One region of the Paenibacillus urinalis genome, then DNA from elsewhere that is predicted to be linked to it. Evidence: riboswitches for the same ligand, from Rfam matches in the RefSeq annotation. Region 1 holds a riboswitch; each other region holds the start of a gene.
The links. Region 1 has a riboswitch for thiamine pyrophosphate ahead of thiC (phosphomethylpyrimidine synthase ThiC). Riboswitches for the same ligand answer to the same signal wherever they lie in the genome.

Region 1 (4,251 bases):
CCAGCAGGAAGGTGCTGTCGAGAATCATAGCATCAATGTCCTCGGTTTGAAGGGCAGCCTGGAGAGCAGTTCCTGCACCCATCGAGAAGCCCCATACGACAACTTCTTGAGCTCCCTTTTGCTTAGCGAGCTGTACTGCGCCAAGAAGCTGTTTCGATTCTGCCTTTCCGCCTGTAGCAACGACTCTTGTGTTCTGGGAGGCGAAGCCGTAATCGAACATAATGACATTAAAATTCTGCTGATGAGCGTAATGGGCCAAATCATACATAGGAATCCAGGATTCCTCCCGGTTGGCACCATAGCCATGACTGAACACAATCGTTTTGCTGCTGTTCTCCTCGGCAGGGATGTACCAGCCGCTGACGTTCCGGCTTCCGTCTGTAGCAGGGAAAGTCACCTCTTCATACTCCATGCCCTTGGACAGCAGCGGATTGGAATATACCGGAGCTACTGCCGGATAGGACAGTACCCATGCGATATAAGCATGAAGAGCAATAAAGCAAAATACAAGGAAAAATATAATCGATAAAATAAGGGCAACCACAATATGCTTAAAACGGATGAGCCGAGTGGAAAGTGCGGGAGGAGCACTCGATACGTTTTGATTAAGTGATCTATTCTCGGAGATAGGAAACATCATACTCCTCCTTCCAATAGAATGTTATATAGGACTAATTTACTAAAACCAACTTGTAATCAAAGATGAGGTTGGTATAACTTTATTCTTTATCCTATGATGCGTCCTGTCTAAAGTCAATCGATTGGGACTAATTGTTACACACTTGTAATGTAAGTGAAATTAATGGTGAAAAATGTTTGTCAAGTGAAGGAAGACTTATTCCGAAATGTTTCCATTATGATCGATGGATGAGAGAAAATGAGCTGTGTAATTGAGATTAATTCTCAATTAAATCTTTACTTTGATCCTCGATTCTCTTATAATTTATGTAACCAGGTTTCACGTGATGAAACAGAGAGGGGATTATGCCATGGAAGAGCAAGATCGCAAATTAACGGTTCGAGCGGTCGAGAGGGCATTGGATATTTTGTTATGCTTTACGGAGCAATCAGATCTGGGTCTTACAGAAATTTCTGGCAAGATCGGTTTACATAAAAGTACTGTGCATCGTTTGCTGACAACACTGGAGGACAGGGGATTTGTTGTACGCAATCCTTCAACAGAGAAGTATCGGCTTGGCATTCGCATATGGGAGCTTGCGGCACATATGTCACAGAGTGATGATCCGGCCATTCTGCTGCTGCCTGCGATGGAGCGTCTTCGAGATCGCTTGGGAGAGACAGTCAGTTTGTATTTGAAGGACGGCAATGAGCGGATACGCGTTCAGGCTGTGCAGAGTAATCAAGCAATTCGAAGGGTAGCGCCTGTTGGTGTGAGGCTGCCTCTGTCTGTTGGCGCATCGAGTAAAGTGTTGGTTGCGTTTGCAGCAAGAGAAGAGCAGGAGCAGCTGATACGCAATTTTGATATCCCCTTGTCTGTTGATCAAGATACTTATATGAGTCAGCTGCAAGAGATTAGAGAATTGGGATATGCAACGAGCTATGAAGAGAGAGAGCCTGGAGCAGCAGCCGTATCAGCGCCGATCTTTGATCGCAAGGGCAAAGTAGCGGCAGCCTTGTCATTATCGGGACCGGTCAGCAGGCTGTCAGAAGAGACGCTTCGGGAATATGCACCTATTGTTATGGAGACAGCGGCGCAAATGGGTTTCATGCTGAGGTAATGCTATCGGATTGGATGGAAAATAAAGGTTGAAAATATGCTGTGAATGAGATAATCTTGTATGGACCTTAATTCAGACAAAGGATGAGGTTAAACCATTTATTTAAACAACAATAACAATTTACTAGGGGAGCCCGAAATGCCGGGCTGAGATGGCACTGCAAGGTGCCGGACTCTTTGCACCTGATCTGGATCATACCAGCGTAGGGAAGTAATTGGCGATAAAATGTGGATAAGATCCGTGTATGAGGTGAAGCTTCTGCTAGTAGTCTATGCAGCTTCATTAGCCGGTACATCGGTAAGATCTTATTTGGATTAGAGCTGATTCCCCCTGTGGGAATCGGCTCTTTTTTGTTGCCGCAGCTTCTGCATAACTGGCTGTCGTTTGTATATCTTCTATCTTTCAAACACAGCTCAGGAGAGGGCTTCCCAACTCGAAAAAGGAGGAAGCACATATGAATCATTCGAACACAGAACTGAACACAGAGACATCGGCTATAAGAGGAGAACAATTAAAGGGCGAATCAGGAAGACTCCAGCCATTCCCCGCCAGCAAGAGGGTATATATCCAAGGATCAAGGCCGGACATTGCCGTACCCGAACGTGAAATTGAGCTCCATCCCACTAGCACACCCCAAGGGGTAGAGCAGAATGAGCCATTTCGGGTATACGATACGAGCGGACCCATGGGAGATATGAATATAGAAGTTGATATCCGTCAAGGCCTTCCGCTCTTGCGCCGGAATTGGATCCTTGAGCGTGAGGATGTTGAGTTTTATGAAGGAAGAGAAATACGGCCAGAGGATAATGGGATTCGATCCGACAGAAGTGCCCAGCAGGAGGTAGAGGTGTTCCCGGGTGTTAGAAGACAGCCGCTTAGAGCCAAGTCAGGTCGATGTGTAACTCAGATGCATTATGCCAGAAAAGGGATCGTGACACCTGAAATGGAGTTCGCAGCGATCCGCGAGGGACTCGATCCGGAGTTTGTACGGAGTGAAATTGCAAGAGGAAGGGCAATCCTGCCTTCTAATATCAATCATCCGGAAAGTGAGCCAATGCTGATCGGAAGCCGATTCCATGTCAAGATCAATGCGAATATCGGAAACTCTGCTGTTTCCTCTTCGATTGAGGAGGAGGTAGAGAAGATGAGCTGGGCTGTGCATTGGGGAGCGGATACAGTCATGGACCTCTCGACAGGCCGCCATATTCATACGACTAGAGAATGGATTATCCGCAATTCTCCTGTACCCATTGGGACAGTTCCACTCTATCAAGCACTGGAGAAGGTGAACGGGGAGGCAGAGAAGCTCTCCTGGGAAATATACCGAGATACGCTGATTGAGCAGGCGGAGCAGGGTGTAGATTATTTTACGATTCATGCAGGCGTTCTTCTAAGATATATTCCAATGACAGCAGAGCGAATGACTGGAATTGTGTCACGGGGCGGCTCGATCATGGCAGCTTGGTGCCTGGCACATCATCAGGAGAACTTTTTGTACACTCATTTTGAAGAGATTTGTGAGATTATGAGCCGATATGATGTTGCTTTTTCACTTGGAGATGGACTAAGACCCGGCAGCATCTATGATGCGAATGATGAGGCTCAAATGGCAGAGCTGGCAACACTCGGAGAACTGACGCAGATCGCCTGGAAGCATGATGTGCAGGTGATGATTGAAGGTCCCGGACATGTACCCATGCATAAGATCAAAGAGAACGTCGATCTGCAGATGGAGATCTGTCAGGAAGCCCCATTTTACACGCTGGGTCCACTTACAACTGATATTGCTCCCGGATATGATCACATTACATCTGCGATCGGGGCGGCGATGATCGGCTGGTTTGGCACCTCTATGCTGTGCTATGTTACGCCGAAGGAGCATTTGGGACTGCCGGATAAGAATGATGTAAGGGAAGGGGTCATTGCCTATAAGATCGCTGCCCATGCAGCCGATCTGGCCAAGGGTCATCCTAGAGCGCACAGAAGAGACGATGCCCTCTCCAAAGCGAGATTTGAGTTCCGCTGGAAGGATCAGTTCAATCTGTCCCTTGATCCGGAGCGTGCCTTATCCTATCATGATGAGACTCTTCCCGCAGAGGGAGCGAAGACGGCGCATTTTTGTTCGATGTGCGGACCCAAATTCTGCAGCATGCGCATCACTCAGGATATTCGGAATATGGCATCCGTCAAGGGAGTTAGTGAGAAGGAAGCGATCCATGCCGGTATGCAGGAGAAGGCCGAAGAATATCGGGGTCAGAACAGGTGAACGAACAATCTCCCAATGCATGAGGGAAATAATGTGAGATCCCGTTTCGTAGATTGCAGATTCTCCAATTGGTTAATATAAATGTGAGAGCCAGAAGCCAAGGAGGGAATCGCATTTATGAATACTTCAGCAGTGAATCAAGAAGCAATTGAGACGGTAAGAGATTTGATCAAGGATATAGATACAGCGATGTTGACAACCGTAACACCAGAAGGACTCGTCTCTCGTCCGATGAAGACACAGGAG
Region 2 (4,251 bases), 280 kb from region 1:
CACTCCGAAAGCTTGTCGATACGGCCGCAAGCCGAACGGGTGCTGCCACTTCAATGACTTCCCCGGCATAATACGAGATGAGCGGAACCTCTGAAGTACCGATCAGGAATTTGTCCTCTCCTGCAAGCTCATAAGTCTGTTCACGACCGGTTGGAAAAAATCCCGTGTTCTCCAGCGCCTCCTCCCGGACCATGATTGGCACCTCCATCGGCACGAAGCCGTGCTTCATCACGATATCCAGCGCAAGCTGCTGAACGGCGCGATGCAGCAGAACGCCGTCTCCCTTCAAATAGTAGCTGCGCGAGCCGCCAACCTTGACTCCACGCGGAGCATCAATGAGCTCATGGAGCTCTCCAAGTTCCATATGGTCCTTGATCGGGAATAGAGGATCACTGACCTCTCCGACCTGTTTTATAATGACATTATCCTTATCGCTCTGTCCTCTGGGCGTGTCAGGAGATACGATATTCGGAACGAGCAGCCGCAGCGCAGTATAACGGTCCGTCACCTCGGCTAGCCTTGCTTCTGCTTCTTCAATCTGCCCGTTCAACTGCCGCACTTCTTCACGAGCAGTCGCTGCCTCCTCCCGATTCCCCTCTCTCATCAACTGCCCTATTCTCTCCGAATCCATATTTCTCTGTTGCCTGAGCTTCTCCACTTCCGTCATCAGCTCACGACGTACATCATCACACGTTAGCAGCTCGTCTATAGATACGTCTATCTTCTTCCAATCCGCTGCTTCCTGAACCTGTGCAGCATGCTCTCTTAACCATTTCATGTCCAGCATTGTCGTCACCCCTAAGTTAAATTGGTCAAGCGAAAAAAAACATAGAGCGCCCTCATCCGTTGGGACGAGGAGCGCTCTATGCTCGCGGTGCCACCCAATTTATTGAAGCAGACTTCATGCGGTCAGCATTAGGTTCCACTTCAATCACTTTGGTTCCGCGATAACGGGCGGTGCCGATTAACTTAGGGGAAGACTAGCGCCTTCCCTTGGCGAGAATACCTCCGAGTTGGATGCTCTTCACAGGCATTTTTTCACGTTTTCAATTAACGGTATTATAATTTAGACATTTCCATATGACAATGATTTTATTCTTGATTATGCTGTACTTTCCAGCCAAGGAGGGCTATAATTAGCTTCTGAAATGTCCTAAACTTCATATTCAACCTCAAGGGGTGCTGGGTTAGCCGGCTGAGATAGTATCCGTGAAAGCGTGTTAGATACGTACCCTTTAAACCTGATCTGGGTAATGCCAGCGTAGGAATGGAGAGAATTCGAGTGTGCTGTTCTATTTTACTGACAGCCCTTAGCCCTTACGTCAGCATGCGTCCCTTATCCGGGACGCTTTTTTTATTATGGTCGCAAGAATGCCATTGCACTCTATCCGATCTCCCTTATCAGTATGGCTATCAAGGTAGCCTCAATTGAACTTATAGGAGTTATTATGGAAATTTCGTCAAGAATAGGGGTAATTGAAAAGGAGAGAGAAACGTGTACAAAAAGTTAGGAATGCTGTTTCTGGCGGTACTCATGATGATCATGACTGCCTGCGGCAATAGCGGCACATCGAATGAGGAATCTGGTGCAGGCGCGGAGGAGCCGGCAGCGAGCGATAGCCTCCGCGACATCAAGGTCGTCCTCGACTGGACGCCAAATACGAATCACACCGGCTTATATGCTGCAGTAAGTCAAGGCTTCTACAAGGAAGAAGGTCTGAATGTCGAGATTATTCAGCCCGGTCAAGCCGGTGCAGATACGATGGTCGCTTCTGGAGAGGTACCTTTTGGCGTAAGCTATCAGGAAGGGGTCACCCAAGCACGGACACAAGGCGTGCCGATCGTATCCATTGCTGCCGTCATTCAGCATAACACTTCCGGCTTTGCAGCTCCTGCGGACCGCAATATTGAATCTCCGAAGGACTTCGAGGGTAAAACCTATGGAGGATGGGGCAACCCGATTGACTCAGCGGTTCTGGATACAATTATGGGTCTTGAAGGTGCGGATGTAAGCAAAGTACACAATGTAAACATGGGGGATGCCGATTTCTTCACCGCAACGAAGCGAGACATCGATTTTGCCTGGATCTTCTACGCCTGGACGGGTATTGAAGCCGAGCTTCGCGGGGAACCGATCGATATGTTCTACGTTAAGGACTATTCCGAGAAGCTGGATTACTATACACCTGTACTTATTACGAATGAGGCGACCATTGACGAGGATCCGGAGCTGGTCAAAGCCTTCATGCGCGCAACGACCAAAGGCTATGAATATACAATTAATCATCCAGAGGAAGCCGCAGCGATACTCAGCGAGGCCGTGCCTGACCTCGACAAGGAGCTCGTGCTTGAGAGTCAGAAATGGCTCAGTCCGAAATATCAGGATGACGCCGCTCGCTGGGGCGAGCAAAAGGCAGAGGTATGGCAGAACTATTCCGACTGGATGGCTCAGCACGAGCTGCTGGACCAGCCGCTGGATGTCGAGAAAGCTTTTACGAATGAATTTCTGCCACAACAATAATTACTAAAGAAAGCGTTGGTGACCCATATGGCTCAAACATTGCTAAGTATTCAAGTCATTCCGAAGACACCTAATGGAGAAGATTCGATCCCTTATGTAGACCGTGCCATTGAAGTGATACAGCAATCCGGGGTGAAATATCAGGTCCATCCCCTTGAAACGACGCTGGAGGGCGAGCTTCCTGAGCTGCTCCAAATTGTGCAGAGAGTTCATGAGGTACTCATCGAGGCTGGCAGCCCGAGCATTATTTCACAAATCAAGATTGCCCATTACCCAAGCGGAATCAGCATGGAAGGACTAACGGAGAAGTATCCATCATGAAGCGTGTTGTAAGAAGTGTGCTGCCGCCTGTTGCGGCGGTCATCCTCTTTTTGGCGGTATGGCAAATAGCCGTGCCGCTTTTTCACATTGAGAAGTGGATTCTGCCAAGTCCTGTTGATATTACCCGTGAAGCAGCTGCACAAGCTGCAAGTCTTACTGAACATACTTGGGCGACTGTACAGCTTACTCTGCTCGGCTTCGGCATCGGCGCTGCGATCGGTCTTCTGACAGCCATGGTGCTGCATCTAGTTCCATTTATGAAAACGGCCCTGTATCCATTGCTCATTCTTAGCCAGAATATACCTACGATTGCACTCGCACCGCTTCTGATGATCTGGTTCGGATTCGGTCTGCTGCCCAAGATCATCGTTATTACACTGGTCTGCTTCTTTCCGATCGCAGTATCTGCTATGGACGGACTGATGCAAACGGACCGCGCGATGCTGAGCTACATGAGAATGGCCGGGGCCAGCAAGGGGCAAATCTTCCGCAAGCTGGAGGTGCCACACGCGCTCCCATCCATCTTCTCAGGTCTCAAGATCGCAGCAACCTACAGCGTCATGGGCGCAGTCATTGCCGAATGGATCGGGACAGACAAGGGCATCGGCTATTATATGATGCTGCAAAAATCGGCCTATCGGACAGATCGGGTATTCGTCGCCATGGCTATCATCGTTCTCTTGAGCCTGCTCCTCTTCGCCATCATCGCTATGCTGGAGAGAGCGCTCGTCCGCTATAAGACAGATGATCATAGAAAATCGGGTTCATAAGACGGTTTGAGTCGATGAATCTTATCCAATTACGAAAGGAGGATATCCTAATGCATCCTTTATTAGAAGTGTCAGACATCCGCTTATCATTTCGTCAGAAAAAGCAGCAGCTTCATGTCCTTGATCACATATCACTTACGGTTGGCCAGGGTGAATTCGTCTCGATTATCGGACCCTCGGGCAGCGGAAAGAGCTCTTTATTTCAAATCATTGGCGGACTTATTCAGCCTGATGCAGGAACAATCCGCTTGGACGGAGAAGTGGTAACAGGAACTCGTGGCAATATCAGCTATATGCCACAGCAGCCAGCCCTGCTCCCATGGCGGACAATCGCGGATAACATCAAGCTCGGCAGCGAGGTTGCTCCTGCTAAGTTCCGCAGCAGGCAAGGAGCAGATGATGCACGATCCACGCAGCAATGGATGGCTAAGGCTGGTCTGAGCGGCTTTGAAGATATGTATCCACACAAGCTGTCAGGCGGAATGCAGCAGCGGGCTGCCTTTTTGCGCGCACTCTTAAGTCCACAGGAGCTTATGCTGCTCGATGAGCCGTTCAGTGCGCTCGATGCACTGACGAGAAGCGAGATGCAGGAGTGGCTGCTCGGGATATGGGAGCAATCGAAGCGTTCGGTGCTATTCA
Region 3 (4,251 bases), 370 kb from region 1:
ATAGATGATCCTGCATAAAAGAAAAGGATAGAATCGACAGATACCCGCCGTTGTACAGGTATTCGATTCTATCCTTATTTTGCTTTAATTGAGCTTTGATTTATCCTGCTGCTGCTCGAGCTTGAGCTTCTCCGGAGTAACGTCATCTCCGTTCGGATCTACGATGGTCAGTCCGGATATCGTGGACAATACCTGTCCGCGGATCGCCTTCAAATATTCCTCACGAAGCGCCTTCTGTTCGGTAATTTCCTCCGCTGTCAGGCCTTCTTTCTTCTGTTTGCGGCTCAGCTCATTAATTCTATTTAATGAAGGGATCTCCATGGTATCAGCCTTCCTTTCAAGCTACATTGTATCCTGACAGTTTACTGTATGATACGGCTTATTGCAACCCGAAGGGTAGAAGATAGGCTGTTATCTGCTACTCTATAGCTTTGGTTCTGAGCAGCGTAATACTCATTGCAATAAATATGAACCCTGTCGCTTTGTTAAGGATCGTCTTCATCTTGACGTTATTTCTCAGTTTACCCGTTGCTGTGGACGAGAAGGCGGCGATCAGGATGCTCCAGATTCCTCCGGTCAAGCAATATGTAAGACCAAGCACTACAAAAGGCAGTGGCGAAGCATCGCTGCCCGGGGCAATAAATTGCGGCATAAATGCGAGAAAAAACATGGCGACTTTAGGATTGGTTACATTCGTGAAAAGGCCTTGTGTAAATATTTTGGAATTCGATAACTCGGAAGGCGTATCTACAGGTCCACCATGAGACTTAGCCTTAGGCGATGCCTTGTCGATCAGCATTCGAATGCCGAGATACGCTAGATAAATTGCACCTACAACCTTGATGACATTGAACAGAACAGCAGAGCTCATCAAGATCACGGATAAACCGAACGCAGCAAGCAGTGTATGCACAACGCCCCCTGCCGTAATGCCAAGCGCCGAAACAATGCCCGCCCGCTTCCCCTGAGCCACACTTCTGCCAAGAACATACATCGTATCAGGCCCTGGCGTAATATTGAGCAGGATGGACGAGATCAGAAATACTTCGAAGTTAATAATACCCAGCATGTGGAGCCCTCCTTTGTTGTAAATATCATAATTCATGTTTACCAATTTGTGTAGACAATCGAGTCTTTACAAAACAGGAGAAAGCGTATAATGGGTTACGATTGGAACAGCATAATCGAAATACAGCACTAGGGGTGCCTTAACTGGCTGAGAGACCAATACGTCGATGATATGGACGATGGCGGTTAACCCTTTACACCCGATCTAGATCATACTAGCGTGGGGAAGTGCGGGGATATGAAATGATATAGGCCCGGAACCGGCATCCGATCTGACACAAGCTTCAGTTCAGATCAAGCAAAATTCAGGGCATTACATTTTATTGAGCTGCACTCACTCAGGGGTGCAGCTCTTTTTTGTGTTGTTTCAGCAATACGAACCTGAGGAGATGGAGTAATGAGTACAGAAGTATGTGGAACAAGTCGAATCGTGGGCTGTCGTTTTTCGCTATATCCGATGAGCGATCGGTTTGTTGATATTATTCTTGGTGCAATCCAAGAGGCGGATACCTCCAAGGTATGGACAGAGACCGGTGATGTAAGTACCTGCGTACGCGGCAGGCTTGAGCATGTTTTTGACGTTATGAAGGCGATTTATCTGCATGCAGCCAAGACAGGCGAGCACGTGGTGTTCAGCGGCACCTTCTCTATTGGCTGTCCGGGTGATTCGGCGGGTGATGTATACATGTCAGAGGATGCTGTCCGAATGAATGAAGACATCGTATCCTCTATCCGTATTGAAGGAGCAGCGGAATATGCCCTATACGCTCTCGGAGAGCCGGAATACATGAAGAAGATTGCGAACGTCGTTGATATTGCGAAGGAGGATGGCAGCTACGGCGGAGGTATTCATTACGCTACACGCCTAGAAGGGGATGTACATACGATCTTCAAGACACTGGAGCAATCCTTTGAAGTGACGCAGGAATCGGTGTCCCATGTCGTAATGACCGTAACGCTGTCCTGCAACAGTCCTTCTAATAAGAAGCAAGGGAAGGCGGAATAACGTATGGGAGCCTGGAAGCTGCGTGACATTATCGTATTAAGCTCATTGTCCGTTGTATTTGCCGTCATTTATCTCGTATTTTTACAAATTGGCAATCTGCTCACCGGTGTCATGGGACCGATGGGTTATGAGGTGATCTTCGGAATCTGGTTCATTGTCTCCATTATTGCTGCCTATATTATCCGCAAGCCAGGGGCGGCCTTTTTGTCCGAAACTATTGCTGGCATTATTGAAGTACTGATTGGAAACACAACCGGTCCTATTCTTATCGTATCGGCGATGATTCAAGGTCTTGGAGCAGAAATGGTCTTTGCAGCGGTTCGTTATCGTAAATATTCGCTGCCCGTCCTGATGCTGTCAGGTATAGGGGCAGCAGTGTTCAGCTTCGCCTGGGGCTACTTCCGGTCCGGCTTTGCTGCATTATCACCTGAATTTGTCATCGCCATGCTGGCGGTACGGATCATCAGCGGAGCAATTCTGGCCGGTCTGCTCGGAAAATGGATTGCGGATGCACTGGTTCGTACGGGTGTGCTGCGAAGCTTCCCGGTTGCCAAAGCAGCAGCCCGGTCACACAAAGCATAATGGTACTCCACACGGACAAAGATCAACCTGTCGATGAGACTTGCAGGTCCGCTGCTGCCATTGAAGTGAGAGATTTGACTCTTCAGTATGAGGAAGAAGCTCCGCTTATATTAAATGGGATCACATTCGACTTGATTCCAGGTGAGATGCTGCTGCTCCTGGGACCAAGCGGGAGCGGTAAGAGCTCGCTCGCGCTGTGTCTGAACGGAATTTATCCGCAAGAGATCGAGAGTCTGGTTACGGGAAGCGTCAGGATATGGGGCAGGCCGATGGTAGAGCAGAGTGCAGCATTGCATGCGCAAGCGGTAGGGATTGTCTTTCAAGATGTCGATAGCCAGTTCTGTATGCTGACAGTAGAAGAAGAGGTTGCCTTCTGCTTGGAAAATGTGGAATGTCCACATGAGAGGATCCGCAGCCGAATGGATGAAGCGCTTGAGATGGTTGACCTGCTGCCGTACAGAACGGCTCAGATTCACACTCTCTCCGGCGGCATGAAGCAGCGTCTAGCGATTGCCTGTGCACTCGCGCTTCGCCCCGGCATCCTTGTATTGGATGAGCCGACGGCCAATCTTGACCCGGTGGCTACTCGTAATCTGGCTCAGCTCATCTCATCACTTCGCAAAAAGCATGGAATAACGGTGCTCCTAATCGAGCATCAGCTGGATGCCTGGATGGCAGACATCGATCGTATTGCCCTAATGGATCAGGAAGGACAGATATGCCGAGTGGCTGCACCGAGCGAGTTTTTCTCGAAATATCGTGCTGAACTGGAGCAAATGGGGATTTGGGTGCCTGGCCCAGTGAGCCTGCAGCGGCAGCTAAGTGAATATGTACCGGGATCGGCGGATGTTCTTCCACTCACTGCTGAAGAGCTCATCCATTACTGGGTATCACGTCCTAAGCTTGAGCAAGGGCAGGTAATTGACTACTTGCAGAAGAGCTCTGAGCTATCTCTGTATTCTAGAGGAGATGGAGAGAGACATGCTCCTGTGCTGGAGGCACATGGGATGACATTTTATCGACAGGATCGGCCTGTCATTCAGAATGTCTCTCTGCGGGTGAGAGCAGGTGAATTCATCGCTATAACCGGACCGAATGGAGCAGGGAAGTCTACGCTGGCCGGGCTTCTGTCCGGATTGCTCACGCCTAAGGAAGGGCGGGTTCTTGCTGGCGGAGAGGATATGATCCGGGTGCCGGAGTCTGTCATCCGCAAGCGGGTCGGCCTCGTCTTTCAGCATCCCGAGCATCAGTTCGTTACGGATAAAGTGAGCGAGGAGCTTGCATTTGGACTGCGCCTGCAAGGTAAGTCCGAGGAAGAGGTTCAGCTGAGGACAGCAGAGCTTCTATCCGAGTTCCGGCTGTCTCACCTTGCAGACTACAGTCCCTATGCACTGAGTCAGGGCCAGAAACGAAGACTCAGCGTAGCTTCGATGCTTGTGGAAGAGCAGCAGGTGCTTATATGTGATGAGCCCACCTATGGCCAGGATGCCTATGCATCTCTGAGGCTGCTGGAAGCATTGAAGTCCAGGGTCCGGCAAGGACTTACGGTCATTATGATCACACATGATATGGAATGGGTCCGCGCTTACGCTACT
Region 4 (4,251 bases), 2.6 Mb from region 1:
ACGTTCTTCTCCTGGATGAGCCTACGAACTATTTGGATGTTGAGCATATTGAATGGCTGACTCGTTATTTGAAGGATTATCCTTATGCCTTCATGCTGATATCACATGATACAGAGTTTATGAATCAGGTCGTGAACGTCATCTATCATCTTGAATTTGCGAAGCTGACCCGTTACTCGGCGAACTATAACAAGTTCCTTGAGATGGCCGATATTAACAAGAATCAGCATATTGATGCTTACGAGAAGCAGCAGGAATATATTAAGAAGCAGGAAGATTTTATCCAGCGCAACAAGGCTCGCTATTCAACCTCAGGACGGGCGAAGAGCCGTGAGAAACAGTTGGATCGTATTGAACGTATTGATCGTCCTGAAGAAGCGGCCAAGCCGGTGTTTGGTTTTAAGGATGCCCGCGCAAGCGGCAAGACCGTATTTGAAGGCATTGATTTTGAGATTGGTTATGACTATGCACTGCTTCCCAAAATGACCATGACGATTGAGCGTGGAGATAAGATTGCCATTGTCGGATGTAACGGCGTCGGTAAATCTACGCTTCTCAAGACAATTCTCGGAAAAATTCCTGCGCTGAGCGGGAAGACCTATCTGGGGGATTTCCTATTCCCGGCTTATTTCGAACAAGAAGTACGTCCCGGCAAAATTACACCAATTGATGATGTATGGAATGAATTCTCTCATTTGAATCAGCATGAAGTACGCGCGCATCTTGCGCGCTGTGGTCTTAAGAATGAACATATTACAAGACCGCTGAACATGCTGAGCGGGGGAGAACAGGCGAAGGTGCGTCTATGTAAGCTCATGATGCGTGAGACGAATTGGATTCTATTTGATGAGCCGACCAATCACTTGGATGTGGTAGCCAAGGAAGAGCTGAAGCGTGCACTCAAAGAATTTAAAGGCACTGTATTGCTCGTTTCCCACGAACCGGATTTTTACGAGGATTGGGTAACGAAGACTTGGAATGTAGAAGAATGGTCTACTAAAGTTTAATCATGATCAAGTTAAGACTTTCCAAATCCTTGCTTATGTGCTAACATATTCAACGTAATTCTACAACTATATAGTCTTTTCACTAGGGGGGCCGCACGTGCGCGGCTGAGATGGAATGAATCGATTCCGGACTCTTTGTACCTGATCTGGGTTATACCAGCGTAGGGAAGTGGGGAACTGATATGATGCTTGAGCGCAGGCTTTGTGATTCATCAATAGAGATACGCTCTGTAGATTTCATGTATCAGTCATTGTTGCATTTTATCAATGTAAACTTAACCACTTCCATTAGGAAGTGGTTTTTTTGTTGCTGCGATGGCTTGCGGAACATACGAGGTAATCACCCGCAGGCTTGTTTTCTCAATAAGGAGGTGATCTATCATATTGAAGCCCGAATCGAAGCCCAAACTTGAACTGCATGTGATCTCTCCCTCCTCATCTCCAGCTGCCTGGATTCCCATATTCTCGACAATATGGCCCTATACGACGGCTGTACATATCCGGGATAAACGTAGCACCGAGAAGGAACTCGAACAGTTCATAGATACCCTGATCCTTCATCAGATTCCAATGAGTAAGATAGGGTTCAATCGTCAAGTGGATCTGGTATTTAAGTATGACCCAGCCATTCTCCAAATCGGGATGAAGGAGCTTCATCAGATCGAGTCCCTCAAGAGCTCTATGACAAGCCGCGGGATTACAAAGACACGTATTGGCGTATCGGTTCATTCCCTTCAGGAGGCAAAGCAGGCCGAGCACCTGGGAGCTGATTATTTAATGTACGGTCATATTTATCCTTCCTCTAGTAAGCCGGGTGCTGCTCCGAGAGGAGTCGCCTCATTACAGCAGATTTGCACGGAGGTGCATATTCCGGTCATTGCGATAGGAGGAATAAAGCCGACAGATATAGATGAACTCGTAAATGCAGGAGCATCAGGTGTTGCCGTGATATCCGGGGTGATGAATGCAGCAGATCCGCTGGGTGCAGTGCAAGAATATCATCATGCGCTATGTCGTTATGGACCGATCAAGTAAAGGAGGAGGATGGACATGCAAGATTACGATCAAACCGTGGGTACCGTTCGCAGGTCAGAGTTTATCGTGGTAGGCGGAGGGGTTATCGGCTCAGCCATTGCTTATTTTTTGGCAAGGGATGGTAAGGATGTTCTGTTGTTGGAGGGAAAGGGGATGGCATCGGGAGCTTCAGGAGCTGCTGCAGGTATGCTGGCACCGCATTTAGAATTCTTCTCAACTCCTGCGCTAAAAAATTTGGCTGAACGCAGTCTTAAGCTAATTAAGCCATTAATCAATGATTTATCCAATATAACTCCTATCGATGTCGGGCTGAATAGTACAGGTTTTGTCTCGCCGTTTATGAATGATTCCATGGAATCAATAAAAACAGGCTATCAAGAGTATTGGAATCCACTCAAGCTTAGAACTGAGATTCCCGCGATCTGTGACCAAGCGGAAGGCGCTTATTATTATCCTGATCAGCTTCAGCTGTTACCCAACCAATTCAATAGAGCTCTAATTGATGGGGCTAAGGCCAAAGGTGCACGTTATCTGGAACAACAGCCGGTGGTATCAATTGATGTCCAGAATGGAGCCGTTCATGGTGTCGAAACATCAACAGGAAGCTACACTTGTGACAACGTCATTATCGCATCAGGACTTGGACTGGGTATCCGAGGGGGGCTGTCCAGCCTGGGAATAGACCTTCCTACAGTAGCTGTCAAAGGTGAAATGATAGCCGTTTCCTTACCTGAGATCAGATTGGATTATACCCTTTATACACATGATGTTTATCTTGTTCCAAAGCCAGGGGGAGAGATATGGATTGGGGCAACGAGCCTTCCTTTTCATAACGATAAGACGGTATCTGTAAAAGGAATACTTCAACTGCTCCATGAGGGAAGTAAATGGATTCCGCAGCTTGAACATGCTGCTTATGCTCGTTGCTGGGCAGGACTCAGACCACAAACGATCGATGGATTGCCTTATATCGGACAGTATAAAGGGATTACAGGATTATACATTGCGGCAGGACATTATCGTAATGGAATTCTTCTAAGTGCAGTAACAGGAGAAATGATCAGCAGACTTGTCGCTGGTGAGAGTGAAGAAGAGCTCGGAATAACCGAATTCTCACCTATGCGAATCTTGGAGAAGGGCAGGTTGGTTCATTGAAGATAGTCATTAACGGACAATATAGGCCGGTTGACGATTCTGTTATCTCAGTCAGCGATTTAATAGATTCCCTTGAATTAGGTGTCAAAACGGTGGTGGTCGAGTGGAACGATCAAATATTAACGAAAGATCTGCATTCCACAACGAAGCTTGCAGACGGAGACAAGATCGAGATCGTTCATTTTGTGGGAGGCGGTTAATGATGTTGAATATTGGAAATTATAGCTTTGGTTCTCGGCTGTTATTAGGTACGGGTAAATTCGATGACCTGTATGTTCAGCGCAATGCGGTAGAGATCTCCGAGACGGAAGTGCTTACTTTTGCAGTACGCAGACTGAATCTGGAGAAGAAGGATGAGCCTCATTTTCTGGATCAGCTCGACTTATCCAAGTACACATTACTGCCCAATACGGCTGGAGCAAGAACAGCGGAGGAGGCTGTAAAAATAGCTAGACTAGCAAAAGCCTCTGGACTATGTGATATGATTAAGGTAGAAGTGATCGGGGATCAGACTACACTTCTTCCAGACCCGCTGGAAACATATACAGCCTGCGAAATACTGCTTGCAGAAGGATTTGTTGTACTGCCATACATTTCGGACGATGTGATGCTTGTAAAGAGGTTGCAGCTGCTGGGTGTGCATGCGATCATGCCGGGAGCGTCTCCCATCGGCTCAGGTCAAGGAATCAACAATCCGAGGGCGCTGGAGCTGATTATTGAACAAGCCGCGGTTCCTGTAATCGTCGATGCAGGTATTCGTTCTCCTCGGGATGCAGCCTATGCAATGGAGCTAGGGGCGGATGCCGTTCTGCTGAATTCAGCAGTGTCAGGAGCAGGGGACCCTGTGAAAATGGCAGAAGCGATGAAATATGCTGTATGGGCAGGAAGGAAGGCTTACGAGTCTGGAATGATCCCGGTCAAACGCTACGCATCGGCAAGCAGTCCGATGGAAGGGATGATTCATACGTGAATAGACAGGATTTGAGCACAAATGCATTAGCCATATCTGATCGTTACTCGAGACAGGAGCTGTTCGCGCCATTCGGCAAGGTAG

Region 2: linked by a shared signal. The riboswitch ahead of PUW25_RS01760 (ABC transporter substrate-binding protein) and the one ahead of thiC (phosphomethylpyrimidine synthase ThiC) in region 1 are both predicted to bind thiamine pyrophosphate.
Region 3: linked by a shared signal. The riboswitch ahead of PUW25_RS04520 (YkoF family thiamine/hydroxymethylpyrimidine-binding protein) and the one ahead of thiC (phosphomethylpyrimidine synthase ThiC) in region 1 are both predicted to bind thiamine pyrophosphate.
Region 4: linked by a shared signal. The riboswitch ahead of PUW25_RS16130 (thiamine phosphate synthase) and the one ahead of thiC (phosphomethylpyrimidine synthase ThiC) in region 1 are both predicted to bind thiamine pyrophosphate.

The regions. Positions count from the first base shown of each region.
Region 1 covers NZ_CP118108.1:640,053-644,303, forward strand. Annotated here, with positions in the region: gene PUW25_RS02970 (alpha/beta hydrolase) at 1-637, opposite strand, end outside; gene PUW25_RS02975 (IclR family transcriptional regulator) at 990-1,739, shown strand; TPP riboswitch at 1,855-1,965, shown strand; gene thiC (phosphomethylpyrimidine synthase ThiC) at 2,194-4,005, shown strand; gene PUW25_RS02985 (pyridoxamine 5'-phosphate oxidase family protein) at 4,123-4,251, shown strand, end outside.
Region 2 covers NZ_CP118108.1:362,818-367,068, reverse strand. Annotated here, with positions in the region: gene serS (serine--tRNA ligase) at 1-787, opposite strand, end outside; TPP riboswitch at 1,166-1,285, shown strand; gene PUW25_RS01760 (ABC transporter substrate-binding protein) at 1,514-2,521, shown strand; gene PUW25_RS01755 (thiamine-binding protein) at 2,549-2,842, shown strand; gene PUW25_RS01750 (ABC transporter permease) at 2,839-3,612, shown strand; gene PUW25_RS01745 (ABC transporter ATP-binding protein) at 3,663-4,251, shown strand, end outside.
Region 3 covers NZ_CP118108.1:1,014,252-1,018,502, forward strand. Annotated here, with positions in the region: gene PUW25_RS04510 (DUF896 domain-containing protein) at 85-321, opposite strand; gene PUW25_RS04515 (LysE family translocator) at 419-1,069, opposite strand; TPP riboswitch at 1,190-1,312, shown strand; gene PUW25_RS04520 (YkoF family thiamine/hydroxymethylpyrimidine-binding protein) at 1,466-2,074, shown strand; gene PUW25_RS04525 (ECF transporter S component) at 2,078-2,656, shown strand; gene PUW25_RS04530 (energy-coupling factor transporter ATPase) at 2,656-4,251, shown strand, end outside.
Region 4 covers NZ_CP118108.1:3,507,327-3,511,577, reverse strand. Annotated here, with positions in the region: gene PUW25_RS16135 (ABC-F family ATP-binding cassette domain-containing protein) at 1-1,007, shown strand, start outside; TPP riboswitch at 1,082-1,192, shown strand; gene PUW25_RS16130 (thiamine phosphate synthase) at 1,392-2,042, shown strand; gene thiO (glycine oxidase ThiO) at 2,058-3,197, shown strand; gene thiS (sulfur carrier protein ThiS) at 3,194-3,397, shown strand; gene PUW25_RS16115 (thiazole synthase) at 3,400-4,167, shown strand; gene PUW25_RS16110 (thiazole biosynthesis adenylyltransferase ThiF) at 4,164-4,251, shown strand, end outside.